Regions from separate parts of the Pseudarthrobacter sp. W1I19 genome, predicted to be linked through region 4. Evidence: riboswitches for the same ligand, from Rfam matches in the RefSeq annotation. Region 4 holds a riboswitch; each other region holds the start of a gene.
The links. A riboswitch is a leader RNA that binds a small molecule or an ion and turns the genes downstream of it on or off. The one in region 4 is predicted to bind thiamine pyrophosphate.
Positions count from the first base shown of each region.

Region 1 (5,777 bases), 420 kb from region 4:
CGTCCGGGACGGGGAGGATGAGCGTCTCGCCGTTCTTTCCGCCGCGCCAGTCGCCCATGCCCGGTCCGCCGTTGCTGGCGTGCCGGTGCGGTGCGTGGTGGTAGTCGAGGAGGGTGGTGGTCTGGTGGTCCACGCGCAGGATGACGTCGCCGCCGTTGCCGCCGTCGCCGCCGTCGGGACCGCCGAGCGGCTTGAACTTCTCGCGGTGCACGGAGACGCACCCGTTGCCGCCGTTACCGCCGGATACGTGCAGTACTACCCGGTCTACAAAGCTGGCCACGTGGATCTCCTCAGTGCTGTTTCCTGGACGCCGCGGGGCGCCAAGAAGATTGTAATGCGGTTAAAAGAACAGTGGAGCGGACCCTCAGGCCCGCTCCACCGCTTCAGAACTGGTTGTTACTCTGCAGCTGCAGCAGCAACGATGTTGACGACGCGACGACCGCGGCGGGTGCCGAATTCAACGGCGCCCGGGGTCAGGGCGAACAGGGTGTCGTCGCCGCCACGGCCAACGCCGGCGCCCGGGTGGAAGTGGGTGCCGCGCTGGCGGACGATGATCTCGCCGGCGGAAACAACCTGGCCGCCGAAGCGCTTTACGCCGAGGTACTGAGCGTTGGAATCACGACCGTTGCGAGTGGAGCTCGCGCCCTTTTTATGTGCCATTTGAAATGCCTGCCTCTAAATTCTGGGGATCTGCTGAAAAACCTGAACAGTAACGAAGGTTACTGGATACCAGTGATCTTGACCTTGGTCAGTTCCTGGCGGTGACCCTGGCGCTTCTTGTAACCGGTCTTGTTCTTGAACTTCTGGATCACAATCTTCGGACCACGGAGGTCGTTCAGGATCTCAGCTGTAACAGTTACCTTGGCCAGGTCAGCAGCGGCAGTGGTGATCTTGTCACCATCAACCAGGAGCAGCGCGGGCAGCTGAATGGTGCTGCCAGCCCCACCGGCGACGCGGTTCAGGGTAACGAAGTCTCCAACGGAAACCTTCTCTTGGCGGCCGCCTGCGCGGACAATCGCGTACACCACTTGGGAACTCACTTCTCTCGACGTTTATAACTAAATTTGCGTGCGGAACCGACTATCAAAAGCCTGGTTTCTCGCTGTGCCTCAACGCCGTGGGGTCGTAACCCAAGTGTTGGCGTAAGCACCGAAGATCTAGATTACGCTAATTTTGTCTTCGGCCGCAAATGAGGCTGGTTCCCGGCGGGTTGCTGTGATAGGTACCACAGTCCAGGTCCGGCGTCCGCACCCTGCCCCACCATAGTACCGGCCCGCACGCCGGCGGTTGTTCAGGCGTGCAGCCGCGGCGCGTCAAAGAAGTCCACTTCCAGCCGGCAGGACTGCTTGAACGCCGTGATCATCGCGTCCCTGTCCGCCGCCGAGGCCGTACGCCCTGCCTCATCCACGATGGCAATGGCCTGGCGGGTGGCGGCGGCGAAGCCCTCGTCAGCGTAGGTGCGCAGCCAGGCAGCGTACGGGTGCCCGGCAGGTTCGCCGGCGGCGAGGAACTGGGCGTGCAGGGTTGCACCCACCTCTGCGTACAGCCAGAAGCAGGGCAGGACCGCTGCGGCCAGCACTGCATAACTGCCCGACGCCGACGCGGCCGTCAGGTGGTCAACGTAAGACTTCGTCACCGGGCCAAGTTGCGGCCGGACGGCGCGGGTGCTCAGCCAGGAGCGGTGCAGCTCCGACTCGACCTCCAGGCACTGACTGGCAGACCCGGCCCAAAAGAGCTGTTCGGCCTCGGTGGGCGCCAAGGCACTCGCCCGGGCAAGCACCCGTGAATAGCCGTTCAGGTAGATGGCGTCCTGCGCAAGGTAGTACGCGAACTCCTGCTCCTGAAGGCTGCCGGAGACCAGGCCGCGGATGAAGTCCAGGGCGTAGATATCCTCCAGGTCCGGCTGGGCCTCGCTCCAGAGCCGGGCAGCGAAGCTGCCCTCGGAGGGAATGGGCGGCAGGTGGTGGAAGTGGTGCACCGGGCCGTTGCCGGTTCCCACCTCCAACGTTCCGGAGGCCTCGAGGGCGCCTGCCAGCCAGGGCTTGACTTCACGGAGCGACGCTTCCCAGTCCCCCACCCGCGCCTGGACAGTGGCCATCGCGGAGGACAGCGAACAGCCGGTGCCGTGGCTGTTCCGCGTTGCCACCCGTTCCCCGGGCAACACCACCACTTCGCCGGACAGCAGGCCCGCGGTGTTGACCAGGGCATCCGGGCACTCGTTGCCGTCCAGGTGGCCGCCCTTGACCAGCACGGTGGCCCCGGTAGCTGCGGAGAGGGCGCGTCCCTGTTCCAGGGCTCCGGCCCAGTCCTCCTGTACGTCGCCGCCTACCAGCATGGCGAGCTCAATGAGGTTGGGGGTGATGAGGTGGGCCAGCGGCAGGAGTCCGCGCAGCGCGGCTTCGGCGGACTCCTTCAGGAGCCGGTCGCCGCTGGTTGCCATCATCACGGGGTCCAGGACCACGACGGCGGGACGGACCCTGCGCAGCCAGTCCCCCACCGCTTCGATCACCTCGGCGCTGCCGAGCATTCCGATCTTGACCGCATCAATGCCGATGTCGTCGCTGACGGCGTCCAGCTGCGCGGCCAGGAAATCGGCCGGCGGCACGTGGACAGCCCGGACGCCATGGGTGTTTTGGGCGGTAAGGGCCGTGATGGCGGCCATTCCGTAGCCGCCGAATGCCGCAATGCTTTTGAGGTCGGCCTGAATGCCGGCACCGCCGGACGGATCAGAACCGGCAATGGACAGCACCCGGGGCACGGGACGGCCGGGCGGGGTGAGGGCGGGGAACGTTGACGATGCGGTTGATGGGGTGGCAGTGGGCATTGCAAGAGTCGCAGACAAGAGACATCCCTTCGCCGGTGCTAGCCGGACAGGTTCAACGGGTGTGGATCTCAGCCGGCTCTCTGCGCGGCACCCCGTGTCGGTTCCCCAGCCTAGCTTTTTTGACCGGTGAAGACAGAAGGTGACACATTGCGACCCGCACCGCGGCCCTTACGCCCTGGGCCTTGGAACCGTCCGGGCGCAGACACAGGAATGCCCGGCCGGCCACTGGTGTGGCTGGCCGGGCATTGCCTGCTGATCGTCAGCGTTGCTTGCTCCTTAGAGCTCCGAGGCCGGAACCCCTACGCCGAGGATGATGGGCGCTTCGGCTGCCTTGGTGGCCGGCTTTTCGGTGCCCGCCGGCTGGGGGGCCTTCGCCTCATGGGAATGGCCTGTGCCGCCCGCAGCCACGTTCTCATGCTGCTCCACGGTGGTTTCGTTCGCAGCACCCTGGGCACGGCTGGCGCTCCGGTGGCGCCGGGGCCGACGCTGCCGCGTCTGCTCGAGCGTGTGGTCGCTGTAGTCCTTCTCCGGCGCCTCGGCGCGCTGGGGAGCGGGCTGGGACTGCTGCGCCGGCGCCGCCTGCTCCGCCCGCGGGTTCTGCTCCTGCGCCTGCTCCGGTTCGGCCTGCTCCTGCCGCGCTTCCGTGTCCGGCTGCGCTTCCGGTTCCGTGGCCGGCTGGCCAAGGTGGGCGAACGCTTCGGCAAGCCGGTCCAGGGTCAGTGCCGGCCGAGGCTGCTGTTCCTCCGCGTGCTCCACAAACGGCAGCACGACCTTCTCGCCGCCGAAGGTCAGCACGGCAGCCGGACGGGTATCGGCGTCGCGCTTTTCAGCTGCCGGCGCGGGAGCGGGCTGCTCCCCGGCCGCCTGCTTGGCTGCCGCCACCTCGTCGTCGTGCAGGTGCGCTGCGTGGGCAGCGGCGGCGATGTTGGCCAGGGCCAGCCTGGTGGCTTCAGCCTTGGCGTGCCGTTCGGCGTCCGAGGGGTCGGGGTGCACGGTGTGGATCTGCACGGCAGCAGCCGGTGCTGCTTCGGGCTGCTGGCCGCCGCGGCCCCGGCGCCGCTTACGGTCCGGGCGGGCACCGGGCTGGTTGTTGTCCGGGCGCAGGCTGTCAGGGCGGTGACCTTCGTTGCGAGCTTCCGGTCGGCTGTCCGCACGCTGGACGTGGTGCTCGGCGGCCACGATGTTGGCGCGCCGGTGCTCCACGGGGTCGTCGTGGGTAACCACGCCGCGGCCTGCGCACGCTTCACACTGCTCGCCGAACACTTCGAGCAGCCCGGTGCCCATCCGCTTGCGGGTCATCTGGACCAGGCCCAGCGAGGTGACCTCAGCCACCTGGTGCTTGGTGCGGTCGCGTCCCAGGCATTCGACGAGCCGGCGCAGCACAAGGTCGCGGTTCGATTCGAGGACCATGTCGATGAAGTCGATGACGATGATGCCGCCGATATCGCGCAGCCGGAGCTGGCGGACCACTTCCTCGGCAGCCTCAAGGTTGTTTTTGGTCACCGTCTCTTCGAGGTTTCCGCCGCTGCCGGTGAACTTGCCGGTGTTGACGTCCACCACGGTCATGGCTTCGGTGCGGTCGATCACCAGCGAACCGCCGGAGGGCAGGAAGACCTTCCGCTCCAGCGCCTTGTGGATCTGCTCGTCGATGCGCCAGGCGGCGAAGATGTCCTGGTCCTTGGTCCATTTCTCCAGGCGGCCCACCAGGTCCGGAGCCACGTACGTGACGTAGGCCTCGATGGTGTCCCAGGCTTCCTCACCGGAGACGATGAGCTTGGAGAAGTCCTCGTTGAAGACGTCGCGGACCACCTTGATGGTGAGGTCCGGTTCGCCGTAGAGCAGCTCCGGGGCAAGGATCTTGGTGGACTTCGACTGGCTCTCGATGCCCTCCCACTGGGCGCGCAGCCGGTTGATGTCGTGCGTCAGCTCTTCCTCGGACGCGCCCTCTGCAGCGGTGCGGACAATGACGCCGGCCTGCTCGGGAAGGCGATCCTTCAGGATGCGCTTGAGGCGATTTCGTTCGACGTCGGGCAGCTTGCGGGAGATGCCGGTCATGGAACCGCCGGGCACGTATACCAGGTAGCGGCCGGGCAGCGAGATCTGGCTGGTCAGGCGGGCGCCCTTGTGGCCCACGGGGTCCTTGGTCACCTGGACCAGGACTGTGTCGCCGGACTTCAGGGCGTTTTCGATGCGGCGCTGCTTGCCCTCGAGGTTAACGGCTTCCCAGTTGACTTCACCGGCGTACAGGACGGCGTTGCGGCCACGTCCGATGTCCACGAAGGCAGCTTCCATGGACGGCAGCACGTTCTGGACCTTGCCCAGGTAGACGTTGCCGATCAGGGAGTCCTGCTGCGTCTTGGACACAAAATGCTCGGCCAGGACACCGTCTTCGAGGACGGCGATCTGGATTCTGTCGTCGCGCTGGCGGACGATCATTTGCCGGTCCACGGATTCGCGGCGGGCCAGGAACTCGGCTTCGGTGATAACGGTGCGGCGGCGGCCGGTATCGCGGGATTCGCGCCGGCGCTGCTTCTTCGCCTCCAGGCGGGTGGAACCCTTGACACTGGTGACCCGGTTGCTGACCGGCGCCTCGGTGACGGGGCGCGGTGCGCGCACACGGGTGACGGTGTTGGGCGGGTCGTCTTCCCCGCCGCCCGTCAGCTCAAGGTCCTGGTCACCGCGGCGGCGGCGGCGACGACGGCGGGAGGTGACACCGTCCTCCACCTGCCCTGCAGACTCCTCGTCGGCGTCGTCGGAGGCATCGGCGTCGGCCTCTTCGCTGCCTTCGAGATCAGCGTCTTCACCCTCGCCCGGACGGCCGCGGTTACGGCGGCCCCGACCCCGGCGCCTGCGGCGGCCGTTGGCGTCATCGGTGTCAGTGTCCTCGGCTTCGTCCTCGCCGGCTTCCGCGGCGGCGGCAGGTGCCGGACGCACGACGGTGCTCAGGTCCGGG
Region 1 is NZ_JAUSZR010000001.1:1,759,324-1,765,100, reverse strand. Features, by position in the region: gene obgE (GTPase ObgE) at 1-280, opposite strand, end outside; gene rpmA (50S ribosomal protein L27) at 397-660, opposite strand; gene rplU (50S ribosomal protein L21) at 720-1,028, opposite strand; gene QF038_RS08250 (bifunctional hydroxymethylpyrimidine kinase/phosphomethylpyrimidine kinase) at 1,292-2,824, opposite strand; TPP riboswitch at 2,832-2,929, opposite strand; gene QF038_RS08245 (Rne/Rng family ribonuclease) at 3,101-5,777, opposite strand, start outside.
Region 1: another riboswitch for thiamine pyrophosphate. It lies ahead of QF038_RS08250 (bifunctional hydroxymethylpyrimidine kinase/phosphomethylpyrimidine kinase); the one in region 4 lies ahead of QF038_RS06290 (FAD-dependent oxidoreductase).

Region 2 (5,777 bases), 1.2 Mb from region 4:
TACAGCCGGTTGGGTTGGGAGGAGGTCATCTCGTAGAGGGCCAGGTGACCGGTGATGGCCCCGCGGAGCCGGCGGTTCAGCCCGAAGAGGGACATCATGTTCACCGCGGCGAGGGAGACGGCGGGGACAGCGTCGACGTATGCGCCGTACTGGTCGTCCATACCCAACCCGCGCATGGTGCGGGCGAACAGTGCGCTGTGCATCCGTTCGGCGCGTCCGCCGCCGTACTCGTCGGCCTGGATTTCCACGAGGGCAGCCTTGGCCCTGCCGGTGAGGCGGGGGATGGCCCAGGTGTGCGGGTCCGCTTCCTTGAGCTGGTAGATGGACTTGTGGACCAGGAACTCCTGGAGCTGGTCCAGCGTCGCCTTTTTGGCCACGAAGCGTGAGACGCTGGGCCCGGTGTCGCTGGCAGCGAGGCCGAACAGGATGTCCGCCACGGCGTCGCTGGTGAGCTCCGCGGCGGGCGGAAGGGTGATCTCTCCGGCGGCGGAGGCGGCGGAACGGAGCGCCGCCTCAAACGGCCGCTCCATGAGGCGGCGCACCCGGATCAGCCCGGGTTCCCACTCCCACTCGTCACTGATCCCTTCCAGCCCCGAGTAGTGCAGCTCGTAGAGGCAGAAGAGGGCCAGTTGGACGTCGTCGTCACCAATGATGTCAGTGGAAGCTGCCACTTCGGGTGCGGCCAGCAGGCGCAGTTCCTCGACGGCGGCGGCACCCTCGCCACTGCCGAGCGTGCAGGTGAGGGCCCGAAAGAGGGCTCTGGTGATGGGACCTCGAGGTTCGGGGATCTTCATGGTGCTCCTTTGGGTGGGCGGCGCTGCTGCGTCTTCGACAGCGGGTTCGGTGGGCGTTCAGGTCTGGTCGTGCTCGTCCGCGTCCAGCACCGGGCGGTCCATGGCCGGGCTGGCGGGAAAGGTCTTTGTGGCGGGAACGGTCTTTGGCGACAGCAGGACGGCAAGGGCGATCATGGCCAGCCCCAATGCCAGGTGCAGCCAGTTGTCCGCATTGTTTTCGGGAAGGAAGTTGGCCGGCAGGTCATCGCCCATCAGCAGGCCGTACAGCCAAAGGAAGAGGTAGGCGACGCCCCCGTAAATGAGGAAGTTCCGCCCCTGCCGGTGCGTCCCGGCCATCACCAGGGCCGCGATACCGGATGCGAGGTGGACGGCATTATGCAGCACTGACACTCGGAAAATGCCGAACAGCTCTGCTTTAGAGCCGGGTCCGGCGAGGCCCAGGGAATCGAAATTGGCGGTAATGCCCGGAATGAATCCCAAAATCCCCAGCAGCAGGAAGACGATGCCCGTGGCAAGTGTGGCCTTCTGCAGGCCCGTCCTCGCTTCGGTGGCGCGGGTGCTGACCGCCATATGCTGTACTCCTCAAAAGCCGGGAACAACATAGTAAGCATGATTACTAATAAAAGCTAAGCACGCTTTCTACCCGGAGTTCACTCCTCTGGGCTGTTCCAGGCGTAAGGGTTGGCGTGGTGCCCACCGTGGCGGCCCTGTTCATACCCCTGCTGCCAGGCCTTCCCGACGGCGGCCACAAGTTCTGCGAGCAGGGGATAGTAGGGATGGTCGGGGCCAATGTAGATCATCTCGTCCTCTGCCTTGTCCACCGCAGCCCGCACTTGGTTTTCCCCCAACGGACTGCTCACGATGCCCCTCCCCGCCGCCGAAACTTTGCCGCCTGGACGGCGTTAGTCAGCGCCCATGGAACCAAGAACTTCGCGCAGGGCCCGGACCACCAGGTTGTGGTCCTGCACCTGGGGAAGCCCCGAAACAGTCACGGTGGCCACAGCGCCCACCCCTGCGACATACACCGGAAAGGAGCCCCCGTGGGCCGCGTACCGGCTCTGGTCGAACCAGGCGTGGTCCTCGATCCTGCCGCCGCGGAGCCGTCCGCGCAGCCCCACCAGCAGGGACGGCACTTCGTAGCGGGCGGCGGTGCGCTGCTTGGCCCGGATCCAGTGCTCGTTGTCCGGGGTGGCTCCGGGCAGGGCTACATGGAACAGGACCTGGTCACCCTTGGTGATGTCGATGGCGATGGGGAGTTGGTCCTCCTTGCCAAGTTCCACCAGCAGCAGTCCAAGGTTCAGTGCGTCGTCGATGGAAAACCGGGGGAACTGGAGCTCGCGGATTTCTCCCTCAATCCGCGCGATGAGGGCCTGCAGGGAGCCTTCAGGCTGGGTGTCATCGGAATCGGGATCGAACTCGGTCACATCCGGCAAATTGGCGGTCATGGCCCACAATCTACCCCTCCGCCGGTGTAAACTGGACCACGCCCAGCAGGGCAATTTATCTACCTACAGAATCATTCAACGACAGGGGAGCGCCGCCGTCGGGCATCACTGGCCATGCCAGGATCCGCAGGTGGGCGCTGAGAGTGCGGACAGCCGCAGACCCTCGAACCTGATCCGGTTAGTACCGGCGCAAGGGAGTCGAGTTCTCGAAGTCCGGCAACGGCAGTCAGTGCCCTTGCCGCGCTTTCCCCTCCTGTTCCTCAGGAGGATCACATGGCAACAACAGCAGTAAAGAAGACCACCAGCAAGTCTTGGCGCGTCGTGGACATCGTGGTGGCGGCCTTGATCGCCGTCGCGGGCGGCGTCATTTTCTGGGCGTGGTCCCAGGGATCCGCCGCAGTCTCAGCTCCCATGAACGCCGTCTACCCGCCCCTGACCGGCCTGATCGCCGGCGGCTGGATGATCCCCGCCGTGCTGGGCATGCTCATCATCCGCAAGCCGGGCGCCGCGCTGTTCTGCGAAACCGTCGCAGCCACCGGCGAGCTCCTCATGGGGTCGCAGTACGGTGCCTCAGTTCTGTTCTCGGGCTTTGTCCAGGGCCTGGGCGCAGAGATCATCTTCGCCATCTTCGTGTACAGGAAGTTCAACCTGCCGGTATCGCTGCTGGCCGGTGCCGGCGCCGGCCTGTTCTGCGGCCTGAACGACTCCTTCGCCCCGTGGGGCTGGAACATCGCCTACTCCGGCGGCGACAAGCTGGCCTACATCATCTTCACAGCCATTTCCGGAGCGGTTATCGCCGGTGCGCTGTCCTGGATCGCCACGCGCGGCCTGGCGAAGACCGGAGTCCTGGGCTCGTTTGCCTCGCGGAAGGCAGCAACGGAGCCAGTCTTCTCCTGATGACAGCTCCCTCCCATCACCGGGCGTCGGCTGCGGTGCGTCCGGCTGCCATCAGCGCCCGCGGTTGGGGCTGGCGGCATGCCGGACGTGCCAAGCCTGCGGTCCGTGCCCTTGACCTGGACATCCAGCCAGGGGAGCGCGTGCTCCTCCTCGGCCCCTCCGGCGCGGGCAAGTCCACCCTCCTCCATGCCTTGGCGGGAGTCCTGGGCGATGTTAACGACGACGGCGAGGCAGGCGAATCCGACGAGTCCGGTTCGCTGCTGGTTGACAGGGCCTCTCCCCGGGAGCAGCGCGGCCGTGCCGGCCTGATGCAGCAGGACCCGGAGACGCAGGTGGTCCTCTCCCGGGTGGGTGACGACGTCGCCTTTGGCGCCGAGAACCTCGCCGTACCTCGCGACAAAATTTGGACTCGTGTTCACGAGGCGCTGGACGACGTCGGCCTGTCCCACCTGCCGCTGGACCACCCGACGTCGGCCCTGTCCGGCGGGCAGAAGCAGCGGCTGGCGCTCGCGGGCATCCTTGCCATGCGGCCGGGGTTGATCCTCCTCGACGAGCCGACAGCCAACCTGGACCCTGCCGGGGTGCTGGAGGTCCGCGACGCCGTGGCGCGCTGCCTGAAGAAAACCGGGGCAACCCTGGTGGTGGTGGAGCACCGGGTGTCCGTGTGGAAGGACCTGGTGGACCGGATCGTGGTGCTGCAGCCCGGTTCGTCCACGGAGTCCGCCGTACTTCTGGACGGGCCGCCGGACCGGGTGCTCAGCGAGGCCAGGAGCATGCTTATCTCCGCAGGAGTTTGGGTGCCGGGTTACGTTCCGGAAACCAGGCAGCGCACGGAGAGCCCGGTTCCCGGGACCGGTGATCTCCTCCTCGCCGCGGAGGAACTGGCGGTTTCGCGGGGCCGTGCCCGTCGACAAGGGTTCCGGAAGCTGCCCCCGGTGCCCGTGCAGCAGGGCATCTCCGCGCAGGTCCGCGCCGGGCAGGCGCTCGCCATCACGGGTCCCAACGGGGCAGGAAAATCGACTTTTGCCCTGACTCTTGCCGGTCTTTTGGAGCCGGTTGCCGGCAAGGTCTCCGCCACCCTGGCGCTGAGCCGGGGCGCCGGGATTGATCCTTACCGGTGGAAGGCGGAGCAGCTGATCGAACGCGTGGGGACCGTATTCCAGGAGCCGGAGCACCAGTTCGTCACGGGGAAAGTGCTCGACGAACTCCTCTTCGGCCCGCGTCATCTTGGCCACGGGGAAGAGCGCGTGGACGAGCTGCTGGAGCGGTTGCGGCTGACGGAGCTCGTTAACGCCAACCCCTATACGTTGTCGGGCGGGGAAAAGCGGCGGCTCTCGGTGGCCACGGTCCTGGCCGCGCATCCCCAGGTCCTTGTCCTGGACGAACCCACGTTCGGCCAGGATGCCAACACCTGGGCCGAGCTGGCCTCGTTCCTGTCCGAACTCCTCGATGCCGGCACTGCAGTGGTGTCGGTGACCCATGATGCCGAGTTCACGGCAGCCCTGGGCGGGACGGAGCTGCGGATGGCTGCGGCGCGGGCGGCTGCATCATGAGGCAGGAAATGACCCTGCAGGCAAACCGCGCCCTGCTGGTCCGAGCCAACCCGCTGAGCAAGTTCGCTGCTGTGTTCCTGGTGACCGCGGTACTGGCACTCTCCATTGACTGGGTATCCGCCTCGGTGGCGCTCGTCTTTGAGCTCATGTTGTTCCCGCTGGCCGGGCTGACTCTCACGCTGCTCTGGCAGCGCGGCTGGCCGTTGATCATCGCCGCCGCCGTGGGCGGCTGGAGCACCTCCATCCTGGCGCCGGACAGCGGAAAGACGCTGATCGACGTCGGCCTCTGGACCATGAGTGAAGGATCGCTGGAGCTGGGGGCCGGTTTTATGCTGCGCGGGCTGGCGATTGCGCTGCCTGCGGTGCTGCTGATGAGCTGTACCGACCCCACCGACCTGGCCGACGCGCTGGCGCAAAAGGCGCGGCTCCCGCACCGGTTCGTGCTGGGAACGTTGGCAGCCATGCGCCTGGTGGGACTGCTGGCTGATGAGTGGCAGACCATCGGCATGGCCCGCCGCGCGCGCGGAGTAGGCTCGCGGGGCAACGTGCTGCAGCGGGTGAAGGCGACGCTGGGGCAGAGCTTCGGACTCTTGGTCCAGGCGATCCGGCGTGCGTCGCGCCTGGCCGTGACCATGGAGGCGCGCGGCTTCGGTGGCGGAACCCGGACGTGGGCGCGCGAGTCTACATACAGCTGGTTGGATGCCTGGGTGCTGGGCGCCGGGGTGCTGATGGCCGGTGCAGCCTTTGCAGCTGCCCTCTGGGCAGGAACCTGGAATATGGTGTGGCTGGGAAGTTGACGCGGGGTCTGGCCTGACTTTTGTGTGTCAGCGCAGGCGGCCGGCCTGAGGTTGTGGGGGCTTTGGGATGAATCTCAGAAGCAGGAGTAGTCGTAGTCAAACCCGCGGGACACGAACTGCGTGAGGCTGACTTTGCCGCCGGCAGTCAGCGGCGGGTTGGAGCAGTTGCCCTTGGCCCCGGTCACGGTGCGTGCCCCGGCCAGCCAGCTGGGCAGTGAGTACAGGTTGCTCGAGCTGCTGACGGTTCCCACGATCTGGCTCCATTGGGAGCCTGTCGAATAGATGCCTACT
Region 2 is NZ_JAUSZR010000001.1:117,215-122,991, forward strand. Features, by position in the region: gene QF038_RS00510 (iron-containing redox enzyme family protein) at 1-794, opposite strand, end outside; gene QF038_RS00515 (DUF4383 domain-containing protein) at 852-1,364, opposite strand; gene QF038_RS00520 (hypothetical protein) at 1,445-1,654, opposite strand; gene QF038_RS00525 (heme-degrading domain-containing protein) at 1,697-2,239, opposite strand; TPP riboswitch at 2,313-2,453, shown strand; gene QF038_RS00530 (ECF transporter S component) at 2,513-3,136, shown strand; gene QF038_RS00535 (ABC transporter ATP-binding protein) at 3,136-4,689, shown strand; gene QF038_RS00540 (energy-coupling factor transporter transmembrane protein EcfT) at 4,686-5,486, shown strand; gene QF038_RS00545 (hypothetical protein) at 5,561-5,777, opposite strand, start outside.
Region 2: another riboswitch for thiamine pyrophosphate. It lies ahead of QF038_RS00530 (ECF transporter S component); the one in region 4 lies ahead of QF038_RS06290 (FAD-dependent oxidoreductase).

Region 3 (5,777 bases), 320 kb from region 4:
GACCGGATGGCTTCGCGCATCCTGGACATGGGCGACGTCCTGACGCTCATCGAGCAGGCCGAGAAGTCCTGGGACAAGGACGAAGCTGCCCGGATGGCGAAGAAATTCGCCGACCAGGAGGATTTCACCCTCGAGGACTTCCTGGCCCAGATGCAGCAGATCCGCAACATGGGCTCCATGAAGAAAATGCTCATGATGATGCCCGGCGCGCAGAACATCCGCCAGCAGCTCGAGCAGTTCGACGAGCGTGAAATTGACCGTGTCGAAGCCATCGTCCGGTCCATGACACCGCACGAGCGCCTGGCCCCGAAGATCATCAACGGTTCGCGCCGCGCCCGCATTGCCCGTGGTTCCGGCGTGCACGTTTCCGAGGTCAACGGCCTGCTGGAGCGTTTTGCGCAGGCCCAGAAGATGATGAAGAAGATGGCCCAGGGCGGCATGCCGGGCATGCCCGGAATGCCGGGGCTTCCCGGTGCCGGCGGCAGCGCCCGGAAGAATGCGAAGAACGCGCCCAAGAAGAAGGCCAAGTCCGGCAACCCGGCCAAGGCTGCCCAGGAGCGCAAGGACGCCGAGGCCCGACGCGCCAACGCTGCCAAGGCCCTTCCCACCGGCGCCGCGTTCGGCCAGCAATCCGGCGACTTCGATCCCACGCAGCTGAACCTGCCCAAGGGCTTCGACAAGTTCCTCGGCAAGTAGCCCGCCCAACTGACTGGCAGTTGAAGCAATCAAATGCGCTTTTCAGTGCGTCAACTGCGAGTCACTTGGGATGGTTCCCCGGGGAAGTCAGTGCCGTGGAATAGGGTTGGGTCATGTTCAAGCAGAGGGTAGTGTTCGTGCACGGTGCCGGCAGCTTCGGCTCCGCGGCCTGGCCACGCCAGCACGGGATGGCACTGTCCTACGATGCCTTGTTCCTCCGCCGCCACGGCTATGATCCGGTGGCCGAGCCCGTTGAATCATCCTTCGAGGAGGACGCCAGGGTCGTCCTGCGGTCGCTGGCCGACGACGGCCGGGGCGCCGCCGGAGGGCATGTCGTGGCACATTCCCAGGGTGCTGTCGCAGCGATGATGGCCGCCGTCGAACGCCCTGATCTCGTCTTTTCCCTGACGCTGGTGGAACCGGCATGCCTGTCGCTCACCGCCGAACTTCCGGCCACTGCGGCCCACATCGGCCTCATGCAGCCGCTCTTCGATGCGCGGAACCAGATGAGCGACCAGGACTTCCAGCGCGAGTTCGTCCGTCGCGTCTACGCCACCGACCTGCAACAGCCCGCCACGGTCGAGGAAAAGCGTTCCGCCAGGCGGCTCCGGCTGCAGGCCCCGGCCTGGGAAGCGCCGCTGCACATTGTCCCCGGCGTGCCCACCCTGGTCCTCACCGGCGGATGGGAGCCGCTCTACGAGGAGATCGCCGGGTACCTGCGGGAGACCGGCGCCCTGCACCGCACAGCGGCGGGAGGGCACCGGCCCCACGACTCCGCGGAGGGGGACCGCATCATCCGGTCCTTCATCCGGGACGTGGGCAGGGTGCAGGCACCCTGGGCGTCCTGAGGCGTCAGCTGCCGGAGGGGACGCTCAGCTCCGGAAGGTAGACCTTGCCGCCGGCCGCCAGGAATTCCTCGCTTTTCCCGCGCATGCCCGCCGCAGCATCGGCCAGTGCCGCCTGCGCCGCCGCTGAACCGTACTCATCCCGGATGTCCTGGCTGATCCGCATGGAGCAGAACTTGGGGCCGCACATGGAGCAGAAGTGGGCCGTCTTGGCCGGCTCGGCAGGCAGCGTTTCGTCATGGAAGGCCTCGGCCGTCACCGGGTCCAGGGACAACGCGAACTGATCGCGCCAGCGGAACTCGAACCGCGCCTTGGACAGGGCGTCATCGCGTTCGTGCGCGCCGGGGTGGCCTTTGGCGAGGTCTGCGGCATGGGCTGCGATCTTGTAGGTGATCACCCCGGTTTTGACGTCATCTTTGTTGGGCAGGCCCAGGTGTTCCTTCGGCGTGACATAGCACAGCATGGCGGTGCCGTAGCGGGCGATCTCGGTGGCGCCGATGGCCGAGGTGATGTGGTCATAGCCGGGGGCCACATCGGTGACCAGCGGCCCCAGCGTGTAGAACGGAGCACCCTTGCACAGTTCCTGCTGGCGCTCCACGTTTTCGCGGACCAAATGGAACGGGATGTGGCCGGGGCCTTCCACCATCACCTGCACGTCGTATTCCCAGGCCCGCTGGGTGAGCTCAGCCAGCGTGTCCAGTTCGGCGAACTGCGCGGCATCGTTGGCGTCCGCCGTCGCCCCAGGCCGCAGGCCGTCACCCAGGGAAAAGGCGACGTCGTACTTGGCGAAGATTTCGCAGAGCTCGTCAAAGTGCGTGTAGAGGAAGTTTTCCTGGTGGTGCGCCAGGCACCAGCCGGCCATGATTGAACCACCGCGGGACACGATGCCCGTTACGCGGTTGGCCGTCAGGGGCACGTACCGGAGAAGGACGCCGGCGTGGATGGTCATGTAGTCCACACCCTGTTCGCACTGCTCAATGACGGTGTCTCGGAAAATCTCCCACGTCAGTGCGTTCGCCTCCCCGTTGACCTTCTCCAGTGCCTGGTAGATGGGGACGGTTCCGATCGGCACCGGGGAGTTGCGGATGATCCATTCCCTCGTGGTGTGGATGTCGTCGCCGGTGGACAGGTCCATCACGGTGTCCGCGCCCCACTGGGTGGCCCACTGCAGTTTGTCCACTTCCTCGGCGATCGAACTGGTGACGGCCGAGTTGCCGATGTTCGCGTTGATCTTCACCAGGAACGCCTTGCCGATGATCATCGGCTCGGACTCCGGGTGGTTGATGTTGTTCGGAATGATGGCCCTGCCGGCAGCCACTTCACTGCGGACCAGCTCCACATCGCAGTTCTCCCGCAGTGCCACGAACCGCATTTCCGGGGTAATCACGCCCTGCCGTGCGTAGCGCATCTGCGTGACGGTTTTGCCGTCGACGGCGCGGCGGGGCACCGGCCGCCCGCCCTTCCACTCGGCGCTCGCCGCCCCGCGGCGGACGGCAGAGCGGCCGTCGTCGAGCAGGTTCCGCCCGCGTCCGCTGTAGGTTTCCGTGTCACCACGGGCTTCGATCCACTCCGCGCGGAACGGGGTGAGGCCGCGGACCGGATCACTGCCCGGACCGCCGGTGCGGTAGACCCGGAACGGCCCGTTGGGCTGGCCGTTCGGTGAATCCGCCAGCTCGATTTCCGTGACCGGCACCCGGATCCCGGCTGCCGCATCTTCGACAAACGCCAGGGAATGGGACTTCAGCGACTGCGTGACGGGTGGCTGGTCCTGGCCTCCGGACGGGCCATCGGCCTGAATTTGGGCAGGGTTAAGCTGTGCATTTGGTGTACTCAAGGAATACTCACTTCCTTCGCCGGCATTACCCGGACAGGTTCAACGGTCGCAGGCTGCGTCAGCCCGATCTCAGCCCCTGCAAGGGCACCCGTGTGGTCACCAAGAAGCTACCACAGCTGTTTCGAAAGGGCCGTGTCACATCCGGTGGTGCTAGCCTGTCCGGGCGGGAAAGCGAGGCAAATCCATGGCAGAGATCATCCAGTTCAACGGCGCCGTCCTGACCGGGCCGGACACCGAGGCACACGGGCTGTGGTCCGTGGACGGCAGGCTTACCTTCCGGCGGCCGGCGGCAGGACCGGACAGGATCCTGGACGGCTGGGTGCTGCCGGGATTCGTTGACGCCCACTGCCACATCGGCCTGGGAACCGGTGGCGCCGTTGACGGGGCGACGGCGGAAGAGCAGGCAAGGACCGACCTGAATGCGGGCACGCTGCTGGTCAGGGACGCGGGTTCCCCCGCAGATACCCGCTTCCTCCAGGACAGTCGCAGCGCGCCGGTGCTGATCCGCGCCGGCAGGCATGTCGCCCGGACCGGCAGGTACCTGCGGGGCTTCGCCGAGGAAGTTGAGCCCAGCGGCCTGGTGGAAGCTGTCCGGAAGCAGGCGCGCGACGGCGACGGCTGGGTCAAGCTCGTGGGGGACTGGATCGACCGCGGCGCCGGTGACCTGGCGCCGTCGTTCCCAGCCGCCGTCGTCAAGGACGCCGTCAAGGCTGTGCATGACGAAGGTGCCAGGATCACCGCGCACTGCTTCGCCGAAGAAACACTGGACCAGATGCTGGACGCGGACATCGACTGCATCGAACACGCCACCGGACTGCTGCCGCGGCACCTTCCGCGGTTCGTGGAGCAGGGCGTTGCCATGGTGCCCACCCTCATCAACATCGCCACTTTCCCGGACATCGCCGCGCAGGCGGAGCCCAAGTTCCCCCGGTACGCGGCCCATATGCGCGCCCTGTGGGAACGGCGCGCGGAGCGGGTGCTGGAGGCCTTCAACGCCGGAGTGAAGATTTACGCCGGGACGGATGCCGGCAGCGTCATCCGCCACGGCCGGATCGGTGATGAAATCCTGGCCCTTCACCATGCAGGCCTGCCTGTGGCCGCTGCCCTTGACGCGGCCTGTTGGGGCGCCCGGAAGTGGCTGGGCGCTGAAGCACTCGAGGAAGGTGCCCGGGCCGACGTCGTACTGTGCCGGGAGGATCCTCGGCAGGTTCCAGAGGCGGTGCAGGAGTTGGCCCACGTGGTGCTGGGCGGGCGCGTCGTCCGCTGAGACTTGGATAACCTGAAAACTGCTTGGAATAAATTGAAGCTTCAAGTAATTTTAATAGTGACAGGCCCGCCAACCCGACGGGCCCCAGCACCGGGAGTTTTCAATGACTGCAGAAGCCGCCACCCAGGATCTTCTTCCTGCCGATCTCACCATGGGCACCGTGATGCTCAAGGTGGGCGACATGAAGGTCATGACCGACTACTACCAGCGTGCACTGGGGCTTGAAGTTGTGGCCGAGCAGGACGGCGGGCAGTACCTTGGCCGGCTCCAGAAACCGCTGGTCCACCTTGCGCCCGCTCCGGGGCTGAACCTTCCGGGCAGGGGGGAGGCCGGCCTTTTCCACACGGCCCTGCTGTTTGAGAACCAGGCGGACCTCGCGGCCACCATCGCCACTGCCGCCCGGTTTGAGCCGCGCTCCTTCACGGGCAGTGCCGACCATCTCGTCAGCGAGGCCTTCTACTTCACCGATCCCGAAGGCAACGGCATTGAGCTCTACTGGGACCGCCCCCGGCGCAACTGGTCATGGAACGGTACCGACGTGGTGATGGACAGCCTCGCCCTGCCGCCACAGCGCTACCTGGAGCAGCACCTCACCGAAGAATCCCTGGAGCGCCAGCGCGGAACAGTGGCGGGAGTAGGCCACGTCCACCTCCAGGTGGGCGACGTCCAGTCGGCCCGGGACTTCTACGTAGGCACCCTTGGGTTCGAAAAGACCGCCGGCTGGCACGGCCAGGCACTCTTTGTCTCCGCCGGCCGGTACCACCACCACATGGCCATGAACGTCTGGAACAGCCGCGGGGCGGGCCCGCGCAAGGACACTCTTGGCCTGGGTGAAGTGCTCATCGAGGTTCCCTCGGGGGACGACGTCGGCGCGCTCGCTGACCGGCTGAAGGTCGCCGGGGTGCCCGCGCACCACACCGGTGCGGAACTGCGGTTCGAGGATCCCTGGCGCAACAACATCCGGGTCGCAGTCCGCTGAGCCCGGCTGCCAACCCCCCGCGGGATGCGGCCTGCCGGGCACGCTTGCAGCCGGCGGGGGCCTGGCGTTGTACTAGGCTGATGCCGAACGGCCGGCGCGGCAGGTGCCGCTTGCTTGAGCGGCCGCACCGTCGAGGGAACGAGGGAACTTTCCATG
Region 3 is NZ_JAUSZR010000001.1:1,658,974-1,664,750, forward strand. Features, by position in the region: gene ffh (signal recognition particle protein) at 1-696, shown strand, start outside; gene QF038_RS07710 (alpha/beta fold hydrolase) at 810-1,544, shown strand; gene thiC (phosphomethylpyrimidine synthase ThiC) at 1,549-3,375, opposite strand; TPP riboswitch at 3,370-3,477, opposite strand; gene QF038_RS07720 (amidohydrolase family protein) at 3,560-4,642, shown strand; gene QF038_RS07725 (VOC family protein) at 4,746-5,621, shown strand; gene QF038_RS07730 (hypothetical protein) at 5,775-5,777, shown strand, end outside.
Region 3: another riboswitch for thiamine pyrophosphate. It lies ahead of thiC (phosphomethylpyrimidine synthase ThiC); the one in region 4 lies ahead of QF038_RS06290 (FAD-dependent oxidoreductase).

Region 4 (5,777 bases):
GTCGGCCAGGGATTCCACGATGTCGGCGCGCACGTTGTAGTCAGCGAAGGATTTTTCCGCGATCTCATGCGGCTTCTCGTCCGAGATGATGGTTTCTTCGGGCTCGATGGTTTCGGTGCCGGACTCGTCGGTCAGAAGCTGGTGGGTATGCAATTCACTCACTGGGGAGTTTCCTTATTCATTTGGGCAATGGCGCTGCCTGCTCAACGGGCCTGCCGTAAGGCTGTTCCGGAGCACGCTCGGGCGCACAAGCAATTCCAGTGGAAGCCGATCGCGGGCTATCTAAATGCTGGCACTGGTGACCAGCGGGTAATTCTCAAGATCGCGTAGGGGCGGGCTTGTTGGTTTCAAATCAAGGAAATCAACGACCGGGCATCCATTTCTACTCCTTCAGTCTAGCCGCAGCGAGCCCAAATACCGGCTTTGGGCCTTCAACACCGCCCCGGTGCTGCTATTGCACCAGCTCGAAATGGACTTCCCGCGTTGCGATATCCGAGGAAACCAGGCGCACCCGGACCTTGGTTCCGGGCTCCAGCTCGCCGGCACAGCGGGCCGTCACCGCGGGGTCCGCGATCTGGATGGTCCCCGAACTGCCGTTCCCGTTGCCGTTCCCGTTCTTGCCGTTGCCGTTTTTCCCGTTGTCCTTTTGGGGCTTCGACCCGGAAATGACAATCGCGTCGAACTCCTGGCCCACGTGGTTGACCAGCAGGGCCGCCTCCACAGTGTCCAGGGCCATTTTCTCCATGCGCGACGCCAGCTGGTCCGATCCGGCCATGATTTCGGGCAACGTTGGCAGGGCCTCCCGCGCCCAGCCCGGTACCTTGCCGCCGTTGCTCAACGCCTCACAGATGACCAGGACAAATCGGTCCACCAGGCGGCGTAGCGGGGCAGTGGTGTGCGCATAGGCGGCGCCGATGGCGGACTGGATGGCATCTTCGGGCACGGATCCGTCAAAGGCTGTGTAGGCAGCGCCGCGGAACAGCATCCCGGCGGAGTGCATGATGGCCAGCTGGCGGGGATCGGTGGGGTCCAGGCTCCGCAGGTACTCTCCGTAGCTGACCTCACCGTCCCAGGGCTTGCCCAGCGCTTCGGTCTGCAGCCGGAAATGGTTCAGCGAGCGCTCATCGGGCGATGGCATGGTGCGCAGGATGCCCACTTTTCCCGTGAGCATAAGGCGGGCGGCTGCCATTCCGGTCATCAGCGAGATCTGGGCGTTCCAGTCCTCCACGGGAAGCTGGGGAGCGGCGGCGATCCGGTAGCTGCCGTCGGGCAGCTGGACGATCTCCTGGTCGGGCATGTTCAGGCTGGCGCCGCCACGCGCCCGCTCCAGTTCCACACGCTTGAGCCCCACCTCTTTGAGGAGCCGCAGCACCGGCGGGGCCGTTCCGGCGTCGAGTTCCGACTGTGTGCCCTTGTAGCTGAGTTTGGCCCGGCTGCGGATACGGGCCCGCCTGACGGCGACGGATGTAACCTCCGCGGCGCTGTCCAGGCGGAAATCCCAGACGAATGCAGAGCAGTCCTGGTCCGGAAGGAGGCTGCCGGCCTGTTCGCTGATGATTTCCGGATGCAGCGGGATCCGCCCGTCGGGGACGTAGAACGTCTGTCCGCGGCGCCTTGTTTCCGCGTCCAACGGTCCGCCGGGCATAACGAATGCGGGCACGTCGGCGATGGCATAGAGCACGTGGTACCCGTCGCCGTCGGGCTCGATGAACAGCGCCTGGTCCAGGTCGGTGGAGGAAGCGGGATCAATGGTGACGAACTCGACGGCGGTCAGGTCGTAGGCAGGCAGCTGCAGGGATTCCACGGCTGCTTTCGCATCAGCCACGGCGTCGTCAGGGTAGGCGCCGGGCAATTCCAGTTCGGTCCGCAGCGCACTGAGTGCCGCCTCGAGCGCGTTGTTGTGCTCGTGGACGTTGGGAGCCAGCCGATGGTGTGACACGAAAATCAGCCTAACTCGAATTCCGGCGATAATGCAGGCATCCGGGCCGGGAAGGGCGCGACGGTAAAAGCAGGGTAACGAGCGTCAGCAGACGGAATCGGCAGTGGGCCGCATCGCCAGTGGCCGGGGCAGCCTCAGGAACCGGGGGCATCCAGGGCCGCGAGGAGCGATGCGGCGGCGGCTGCCGGATCGTCGGCTTCCGTGATGGCCCGGACCACCACGATCCGGCGGGCGCCTGCTTCCACCACCTGCTCAACATTGCCGTGGTCAATGCCCCCGATGGCAAACCAGGGGACACCGCCGTCGGACTGTCCTTCCTGCCCCGCAGCACTGGCAGCCGCGGCGGCGTACTTCACCAGCTCAAGCCCGACGGCGGCCCGCCCTGGTTTGGTGGGCGTCGCCCACACGGGGCCCACGCAGAAGTAGTCCAGCCCCGCGGGCCCGGCGGCTGCCGCGAGGGCTGCGTCCACCTGCTTCGGTGCATGGCTGGACAGTCCGATGGCTGCATTGCCGTTGAGCAGGGTGCGCGCGGCAGCGAGGGGGAGGTCTTTCTGGCCGATGTGGAACACGGGCGCGCCGGACAGCACGGCGATGTCAGCCCTGTCATTGACAGCCCACAGCCGGCCGTGGCGCTCCGCGGTTTCCTTCAGCATGGCCAGGAGTTCCAGCTCCTCCGCGGCCTCGATGGTTTTGTCCCGGAGCTGGATGATGTCCACGCCGCCGGCAAAAGCGGCATCTACGAACTGCCCGAAATCGCCTCGGTCCTTGCGGGCATCCGTGCAGAGGTACAGGCGCGCGGAGCTGAGGCCGTTGCTGATTTTGGTGGTGCTGAGGACATCGGTGCCGGCGGCAGGAGTGTGGGACACATTCATGGGGGCAAGCCTAGTTCCTCTACACTTGCCTCGTACTGCGGGAGCCCGCGGCAGCTGTCACAAAGCGCCGGGCTGAGAGGGCGTCAGAGCCGACCGCTTGACCTGATCCGGCTAGTACCGGCGTAGGGAAGGAGACACATGGGCGCACTATCTGGCCGCGGCGCAACGGAACAACAGGCCGCGCGCGCCGGCGGCACCGTCCGGGCCGATGTCGCCGTGATTGGCGGCGGAGTGACCGGCCACGGCATCGCCTGGGAGGCACAACGCTCCGGACGTTCCGTGGTGCTCATCGACGACGCCCCGGGTTCCGGGGCCAGCTGGGCGGCCGCCGGAATGCTCGCCCCCGTCAGCGAACTGCACTACCAGGAGGAGGGCCTCCTGGAGCTGATGCTGGACAGCTCGACGCGGTGGCCCGCTTTTGTTGCCGGGCTACGGGCAGCATCCGGTGCTGATCCGGGATACATCACGACGCCGACCCTCGCCGTGGGTGCCGACGCCGCGGACCGCCGGGCGCTGATGGACCTGCGCGGAGTACAGCAGGCCAACGGACTCACCGTGGAACCGCTCACCGTCCGCGAAGCCCGCCGGAGGGAGCCACTTCTAAGCCCGGCCATCGCCTGCGCGCTGGACACCCCGGCCGATCACCAGGTGGACCCAAGGCTGCTGGTGGACTGCCTGCGGCGCGCGCTCGCCGGCCACCGCGGCCAAGGCAGCGGCAGCGACGCGAACGGGACCAGGGACGAGGGTGCCAACAGTGGGACCGGGGGCGATGGCACGGCTGTGGCCGGCGCCGCCGACGGCTACTCCGTGCCGGACAAAGCACGAGGGCTGCTGTGGCAGGACGGGGCTGTTGCCGGCGTGCAGTTGGCCGGTGGCGGAACCGTGCTGGCCGGCGAGACCGTAGTTGCAAACGGGCTGCAGGCGGCGGAACTGGAGTCCCTCCCGGAGGGTCTGCACCTTCCGCTGCGGCCCGTCTATGGGGACATCCTGCGGTTGGCAGTGCCCCGGCATTTGCAACCGTTGGTGGCGTCCACCGTCCGCGGACTGGTGCGCGGGGTCCCGGTGTACATCGTTCCCCGCCGGGACGGCACCGTGGTGATCGGGGCGACCCAGCGTGAAGACGCGCCCTCCGCGACCGACGCCGTTTCTGCCGGCGGCGCCTACCAACTCCTCCGCGACGCGCAGGTGCTGCTTCCCGCCGTCGCCGAACTCGAACTGCTCGAATGTACCGCCCGCGCCAGACCTGGAACCCCGGACAATGCCCCGCTGCTGGGGCGCGTGCCCACAACGGAGGGCGCGGGCCAGGCCGGCGGACACACCCCCGGGCTCATCATCGCCACCGGGTTCTTCCGGCACGGCGTCCACCTGACGCCGGCCGCAGCCGCCATCTGCCGGGACCTCCTGGACGGCCACGAGGACCCCCGCTGGGCGCCCTTCAACCCGGCCCGCTTCAGCGGGGTACCTGCACCCGCCGCACCTACCCGCTTCCCAACCGGCCACCCGAGCCACCAACCGCCCACAAAGGAAACAGTATGAACATCACCTTGAACGGAACCCCGCACCCAGTGCCGGATGGTGCTTCCATCACGCAGCTCGTCAGCCAGGTCACCGGCCGCCACCTCAGTGCGGACGGGCAGGCCACGGATGGCCAAAAGCTCGGTGTGGCCGTGGCACACAACGCACAGGTAGTGCCGCGCAGCCAGTGGTTTGCCACTGCGCTCGCGGACGGCGACGAGGTCGAACTCGTCACGGCCGTGCAGGGAGGCTGACCCATGGGCGGAACCATCACCACCTCAACCTCCCCGGCGCTGCAGGACCCGCTGGTCATTGACGGCGTCGAACTGGAATCCCGGCTCATCATGGGCACCGGCGGCGCCCCCAGCCTGGACGGCCTCGGCGCTGCGCTCCTCGCTTCCGGCACCAGCCTGACCACCGTGGCCATGCGCCGCTACTCGACCGCGGAATCAGGCTCGCTGTTCCAGCTGCTCGTGGACCACGGCATCCGGGTGCTGCCCAACACCGCCGGCTGCTTCACAGCCCGGGACGCCGTGCTCACGGCGGAACTGGCCCGTGAAGCGCTGGAAACCGACTGGGTGAAGCTGGAAGTCATTGCCGACGAACACACCCTCTTGCCGGACGCCGTGGAACTGGTGGACGCCACTGAGCAGCTCGTCAGCAGAGGCTTCAAGGTGTTCGCCTACACGAACGACGATCCTGTCCTGGCCCTCCGGCTCGAGAACCTTGGCGCCACGGCTGTAATGCCGCTCGGATCACCCATCGGCACGGGGCTTGGCATCCTGAATCCGCACAATATTGAACTGATTGTGTCCCGGGCCTCGGTTCCGGTTGTGCTCGACGCCGGCATCGGGACGGCCTCGGACGCAGCCCTGGCCATGGAACTGGGCTGCGACGCCGTCCTGCTGGCCACGGCCGTGACCCGGGCCCAGAATCCTGCGCTCATGGGGGAGGCCTTCAAACACGCGGTAATCGCCGGTAGGCTGGCGAAGACGGCCGGCAGGATACCGCGCCGCGAACATGCACTGGCGTCGTCGGCCATGGAAGGCCGGGCCGAGTTCCTCTAGCCCTTCCGGCCAAGCGGCGGCCCGGGCATGCGCAACGCACAAAGGAGCAGCCATGTCCAGCAAGGACGTTCTTTCCCCCGAACGGCTCGAGGACGCCCTGGCAGTCCTGCCCGACTGGCGCTATCGCGGCGGCGCCCTCCTCACCGTGTATAAAATGCCGACGTCGGCTGCCGCGCTTGAGCTGATGGCCGCCGTCGGGCGCCTTGCCGAGGAACAGAACCACCACCCGGACCTGGACTGGCGGTACAACAGGGTGTTCCTCCGCTACACCTCCCATGACGCCGGGGGAGAGGTGACCGCGCGCGACGTCGGAGCGGCTGAGGCAGTCAGTGAGGCCGCCGCCGCGGTCCATGCCGTTGCGGAGCCCGCGAAGCATCCAGCAGC
Region 4 is NZ_JAUSZR010000001.1:1,335,327-1,341,103, forward strand. Features, by position in the region: gene QF038_RS06275 (DEAD/DEAH box helicase) at 1-162, opposite strand, end outside; gene QF038_RS06280 (RNB domain-containing ribonuclease) at 452-1,939, opposite strand; gene thiE (thiamine phosphate synthase) at 2,074-2,811, opposite strand; TPP riboswitch at 2,839-2,957, shown strand; gene QF038_RS06290 (FAD-dependent oxidoreductase) at 2,950-4,347, shown strand; gene thiS (sulfur carrier protein ThiS) at 4,344-4,580, shown strand; gene QF038_RS06300 (thiazole synthase) at 4,584-5,393, shown strand; gene QF038_RS06305 (4a-hydroxytetrahydrobiopterin dehydratase) at 5,446-5,777, shown strand, end outside.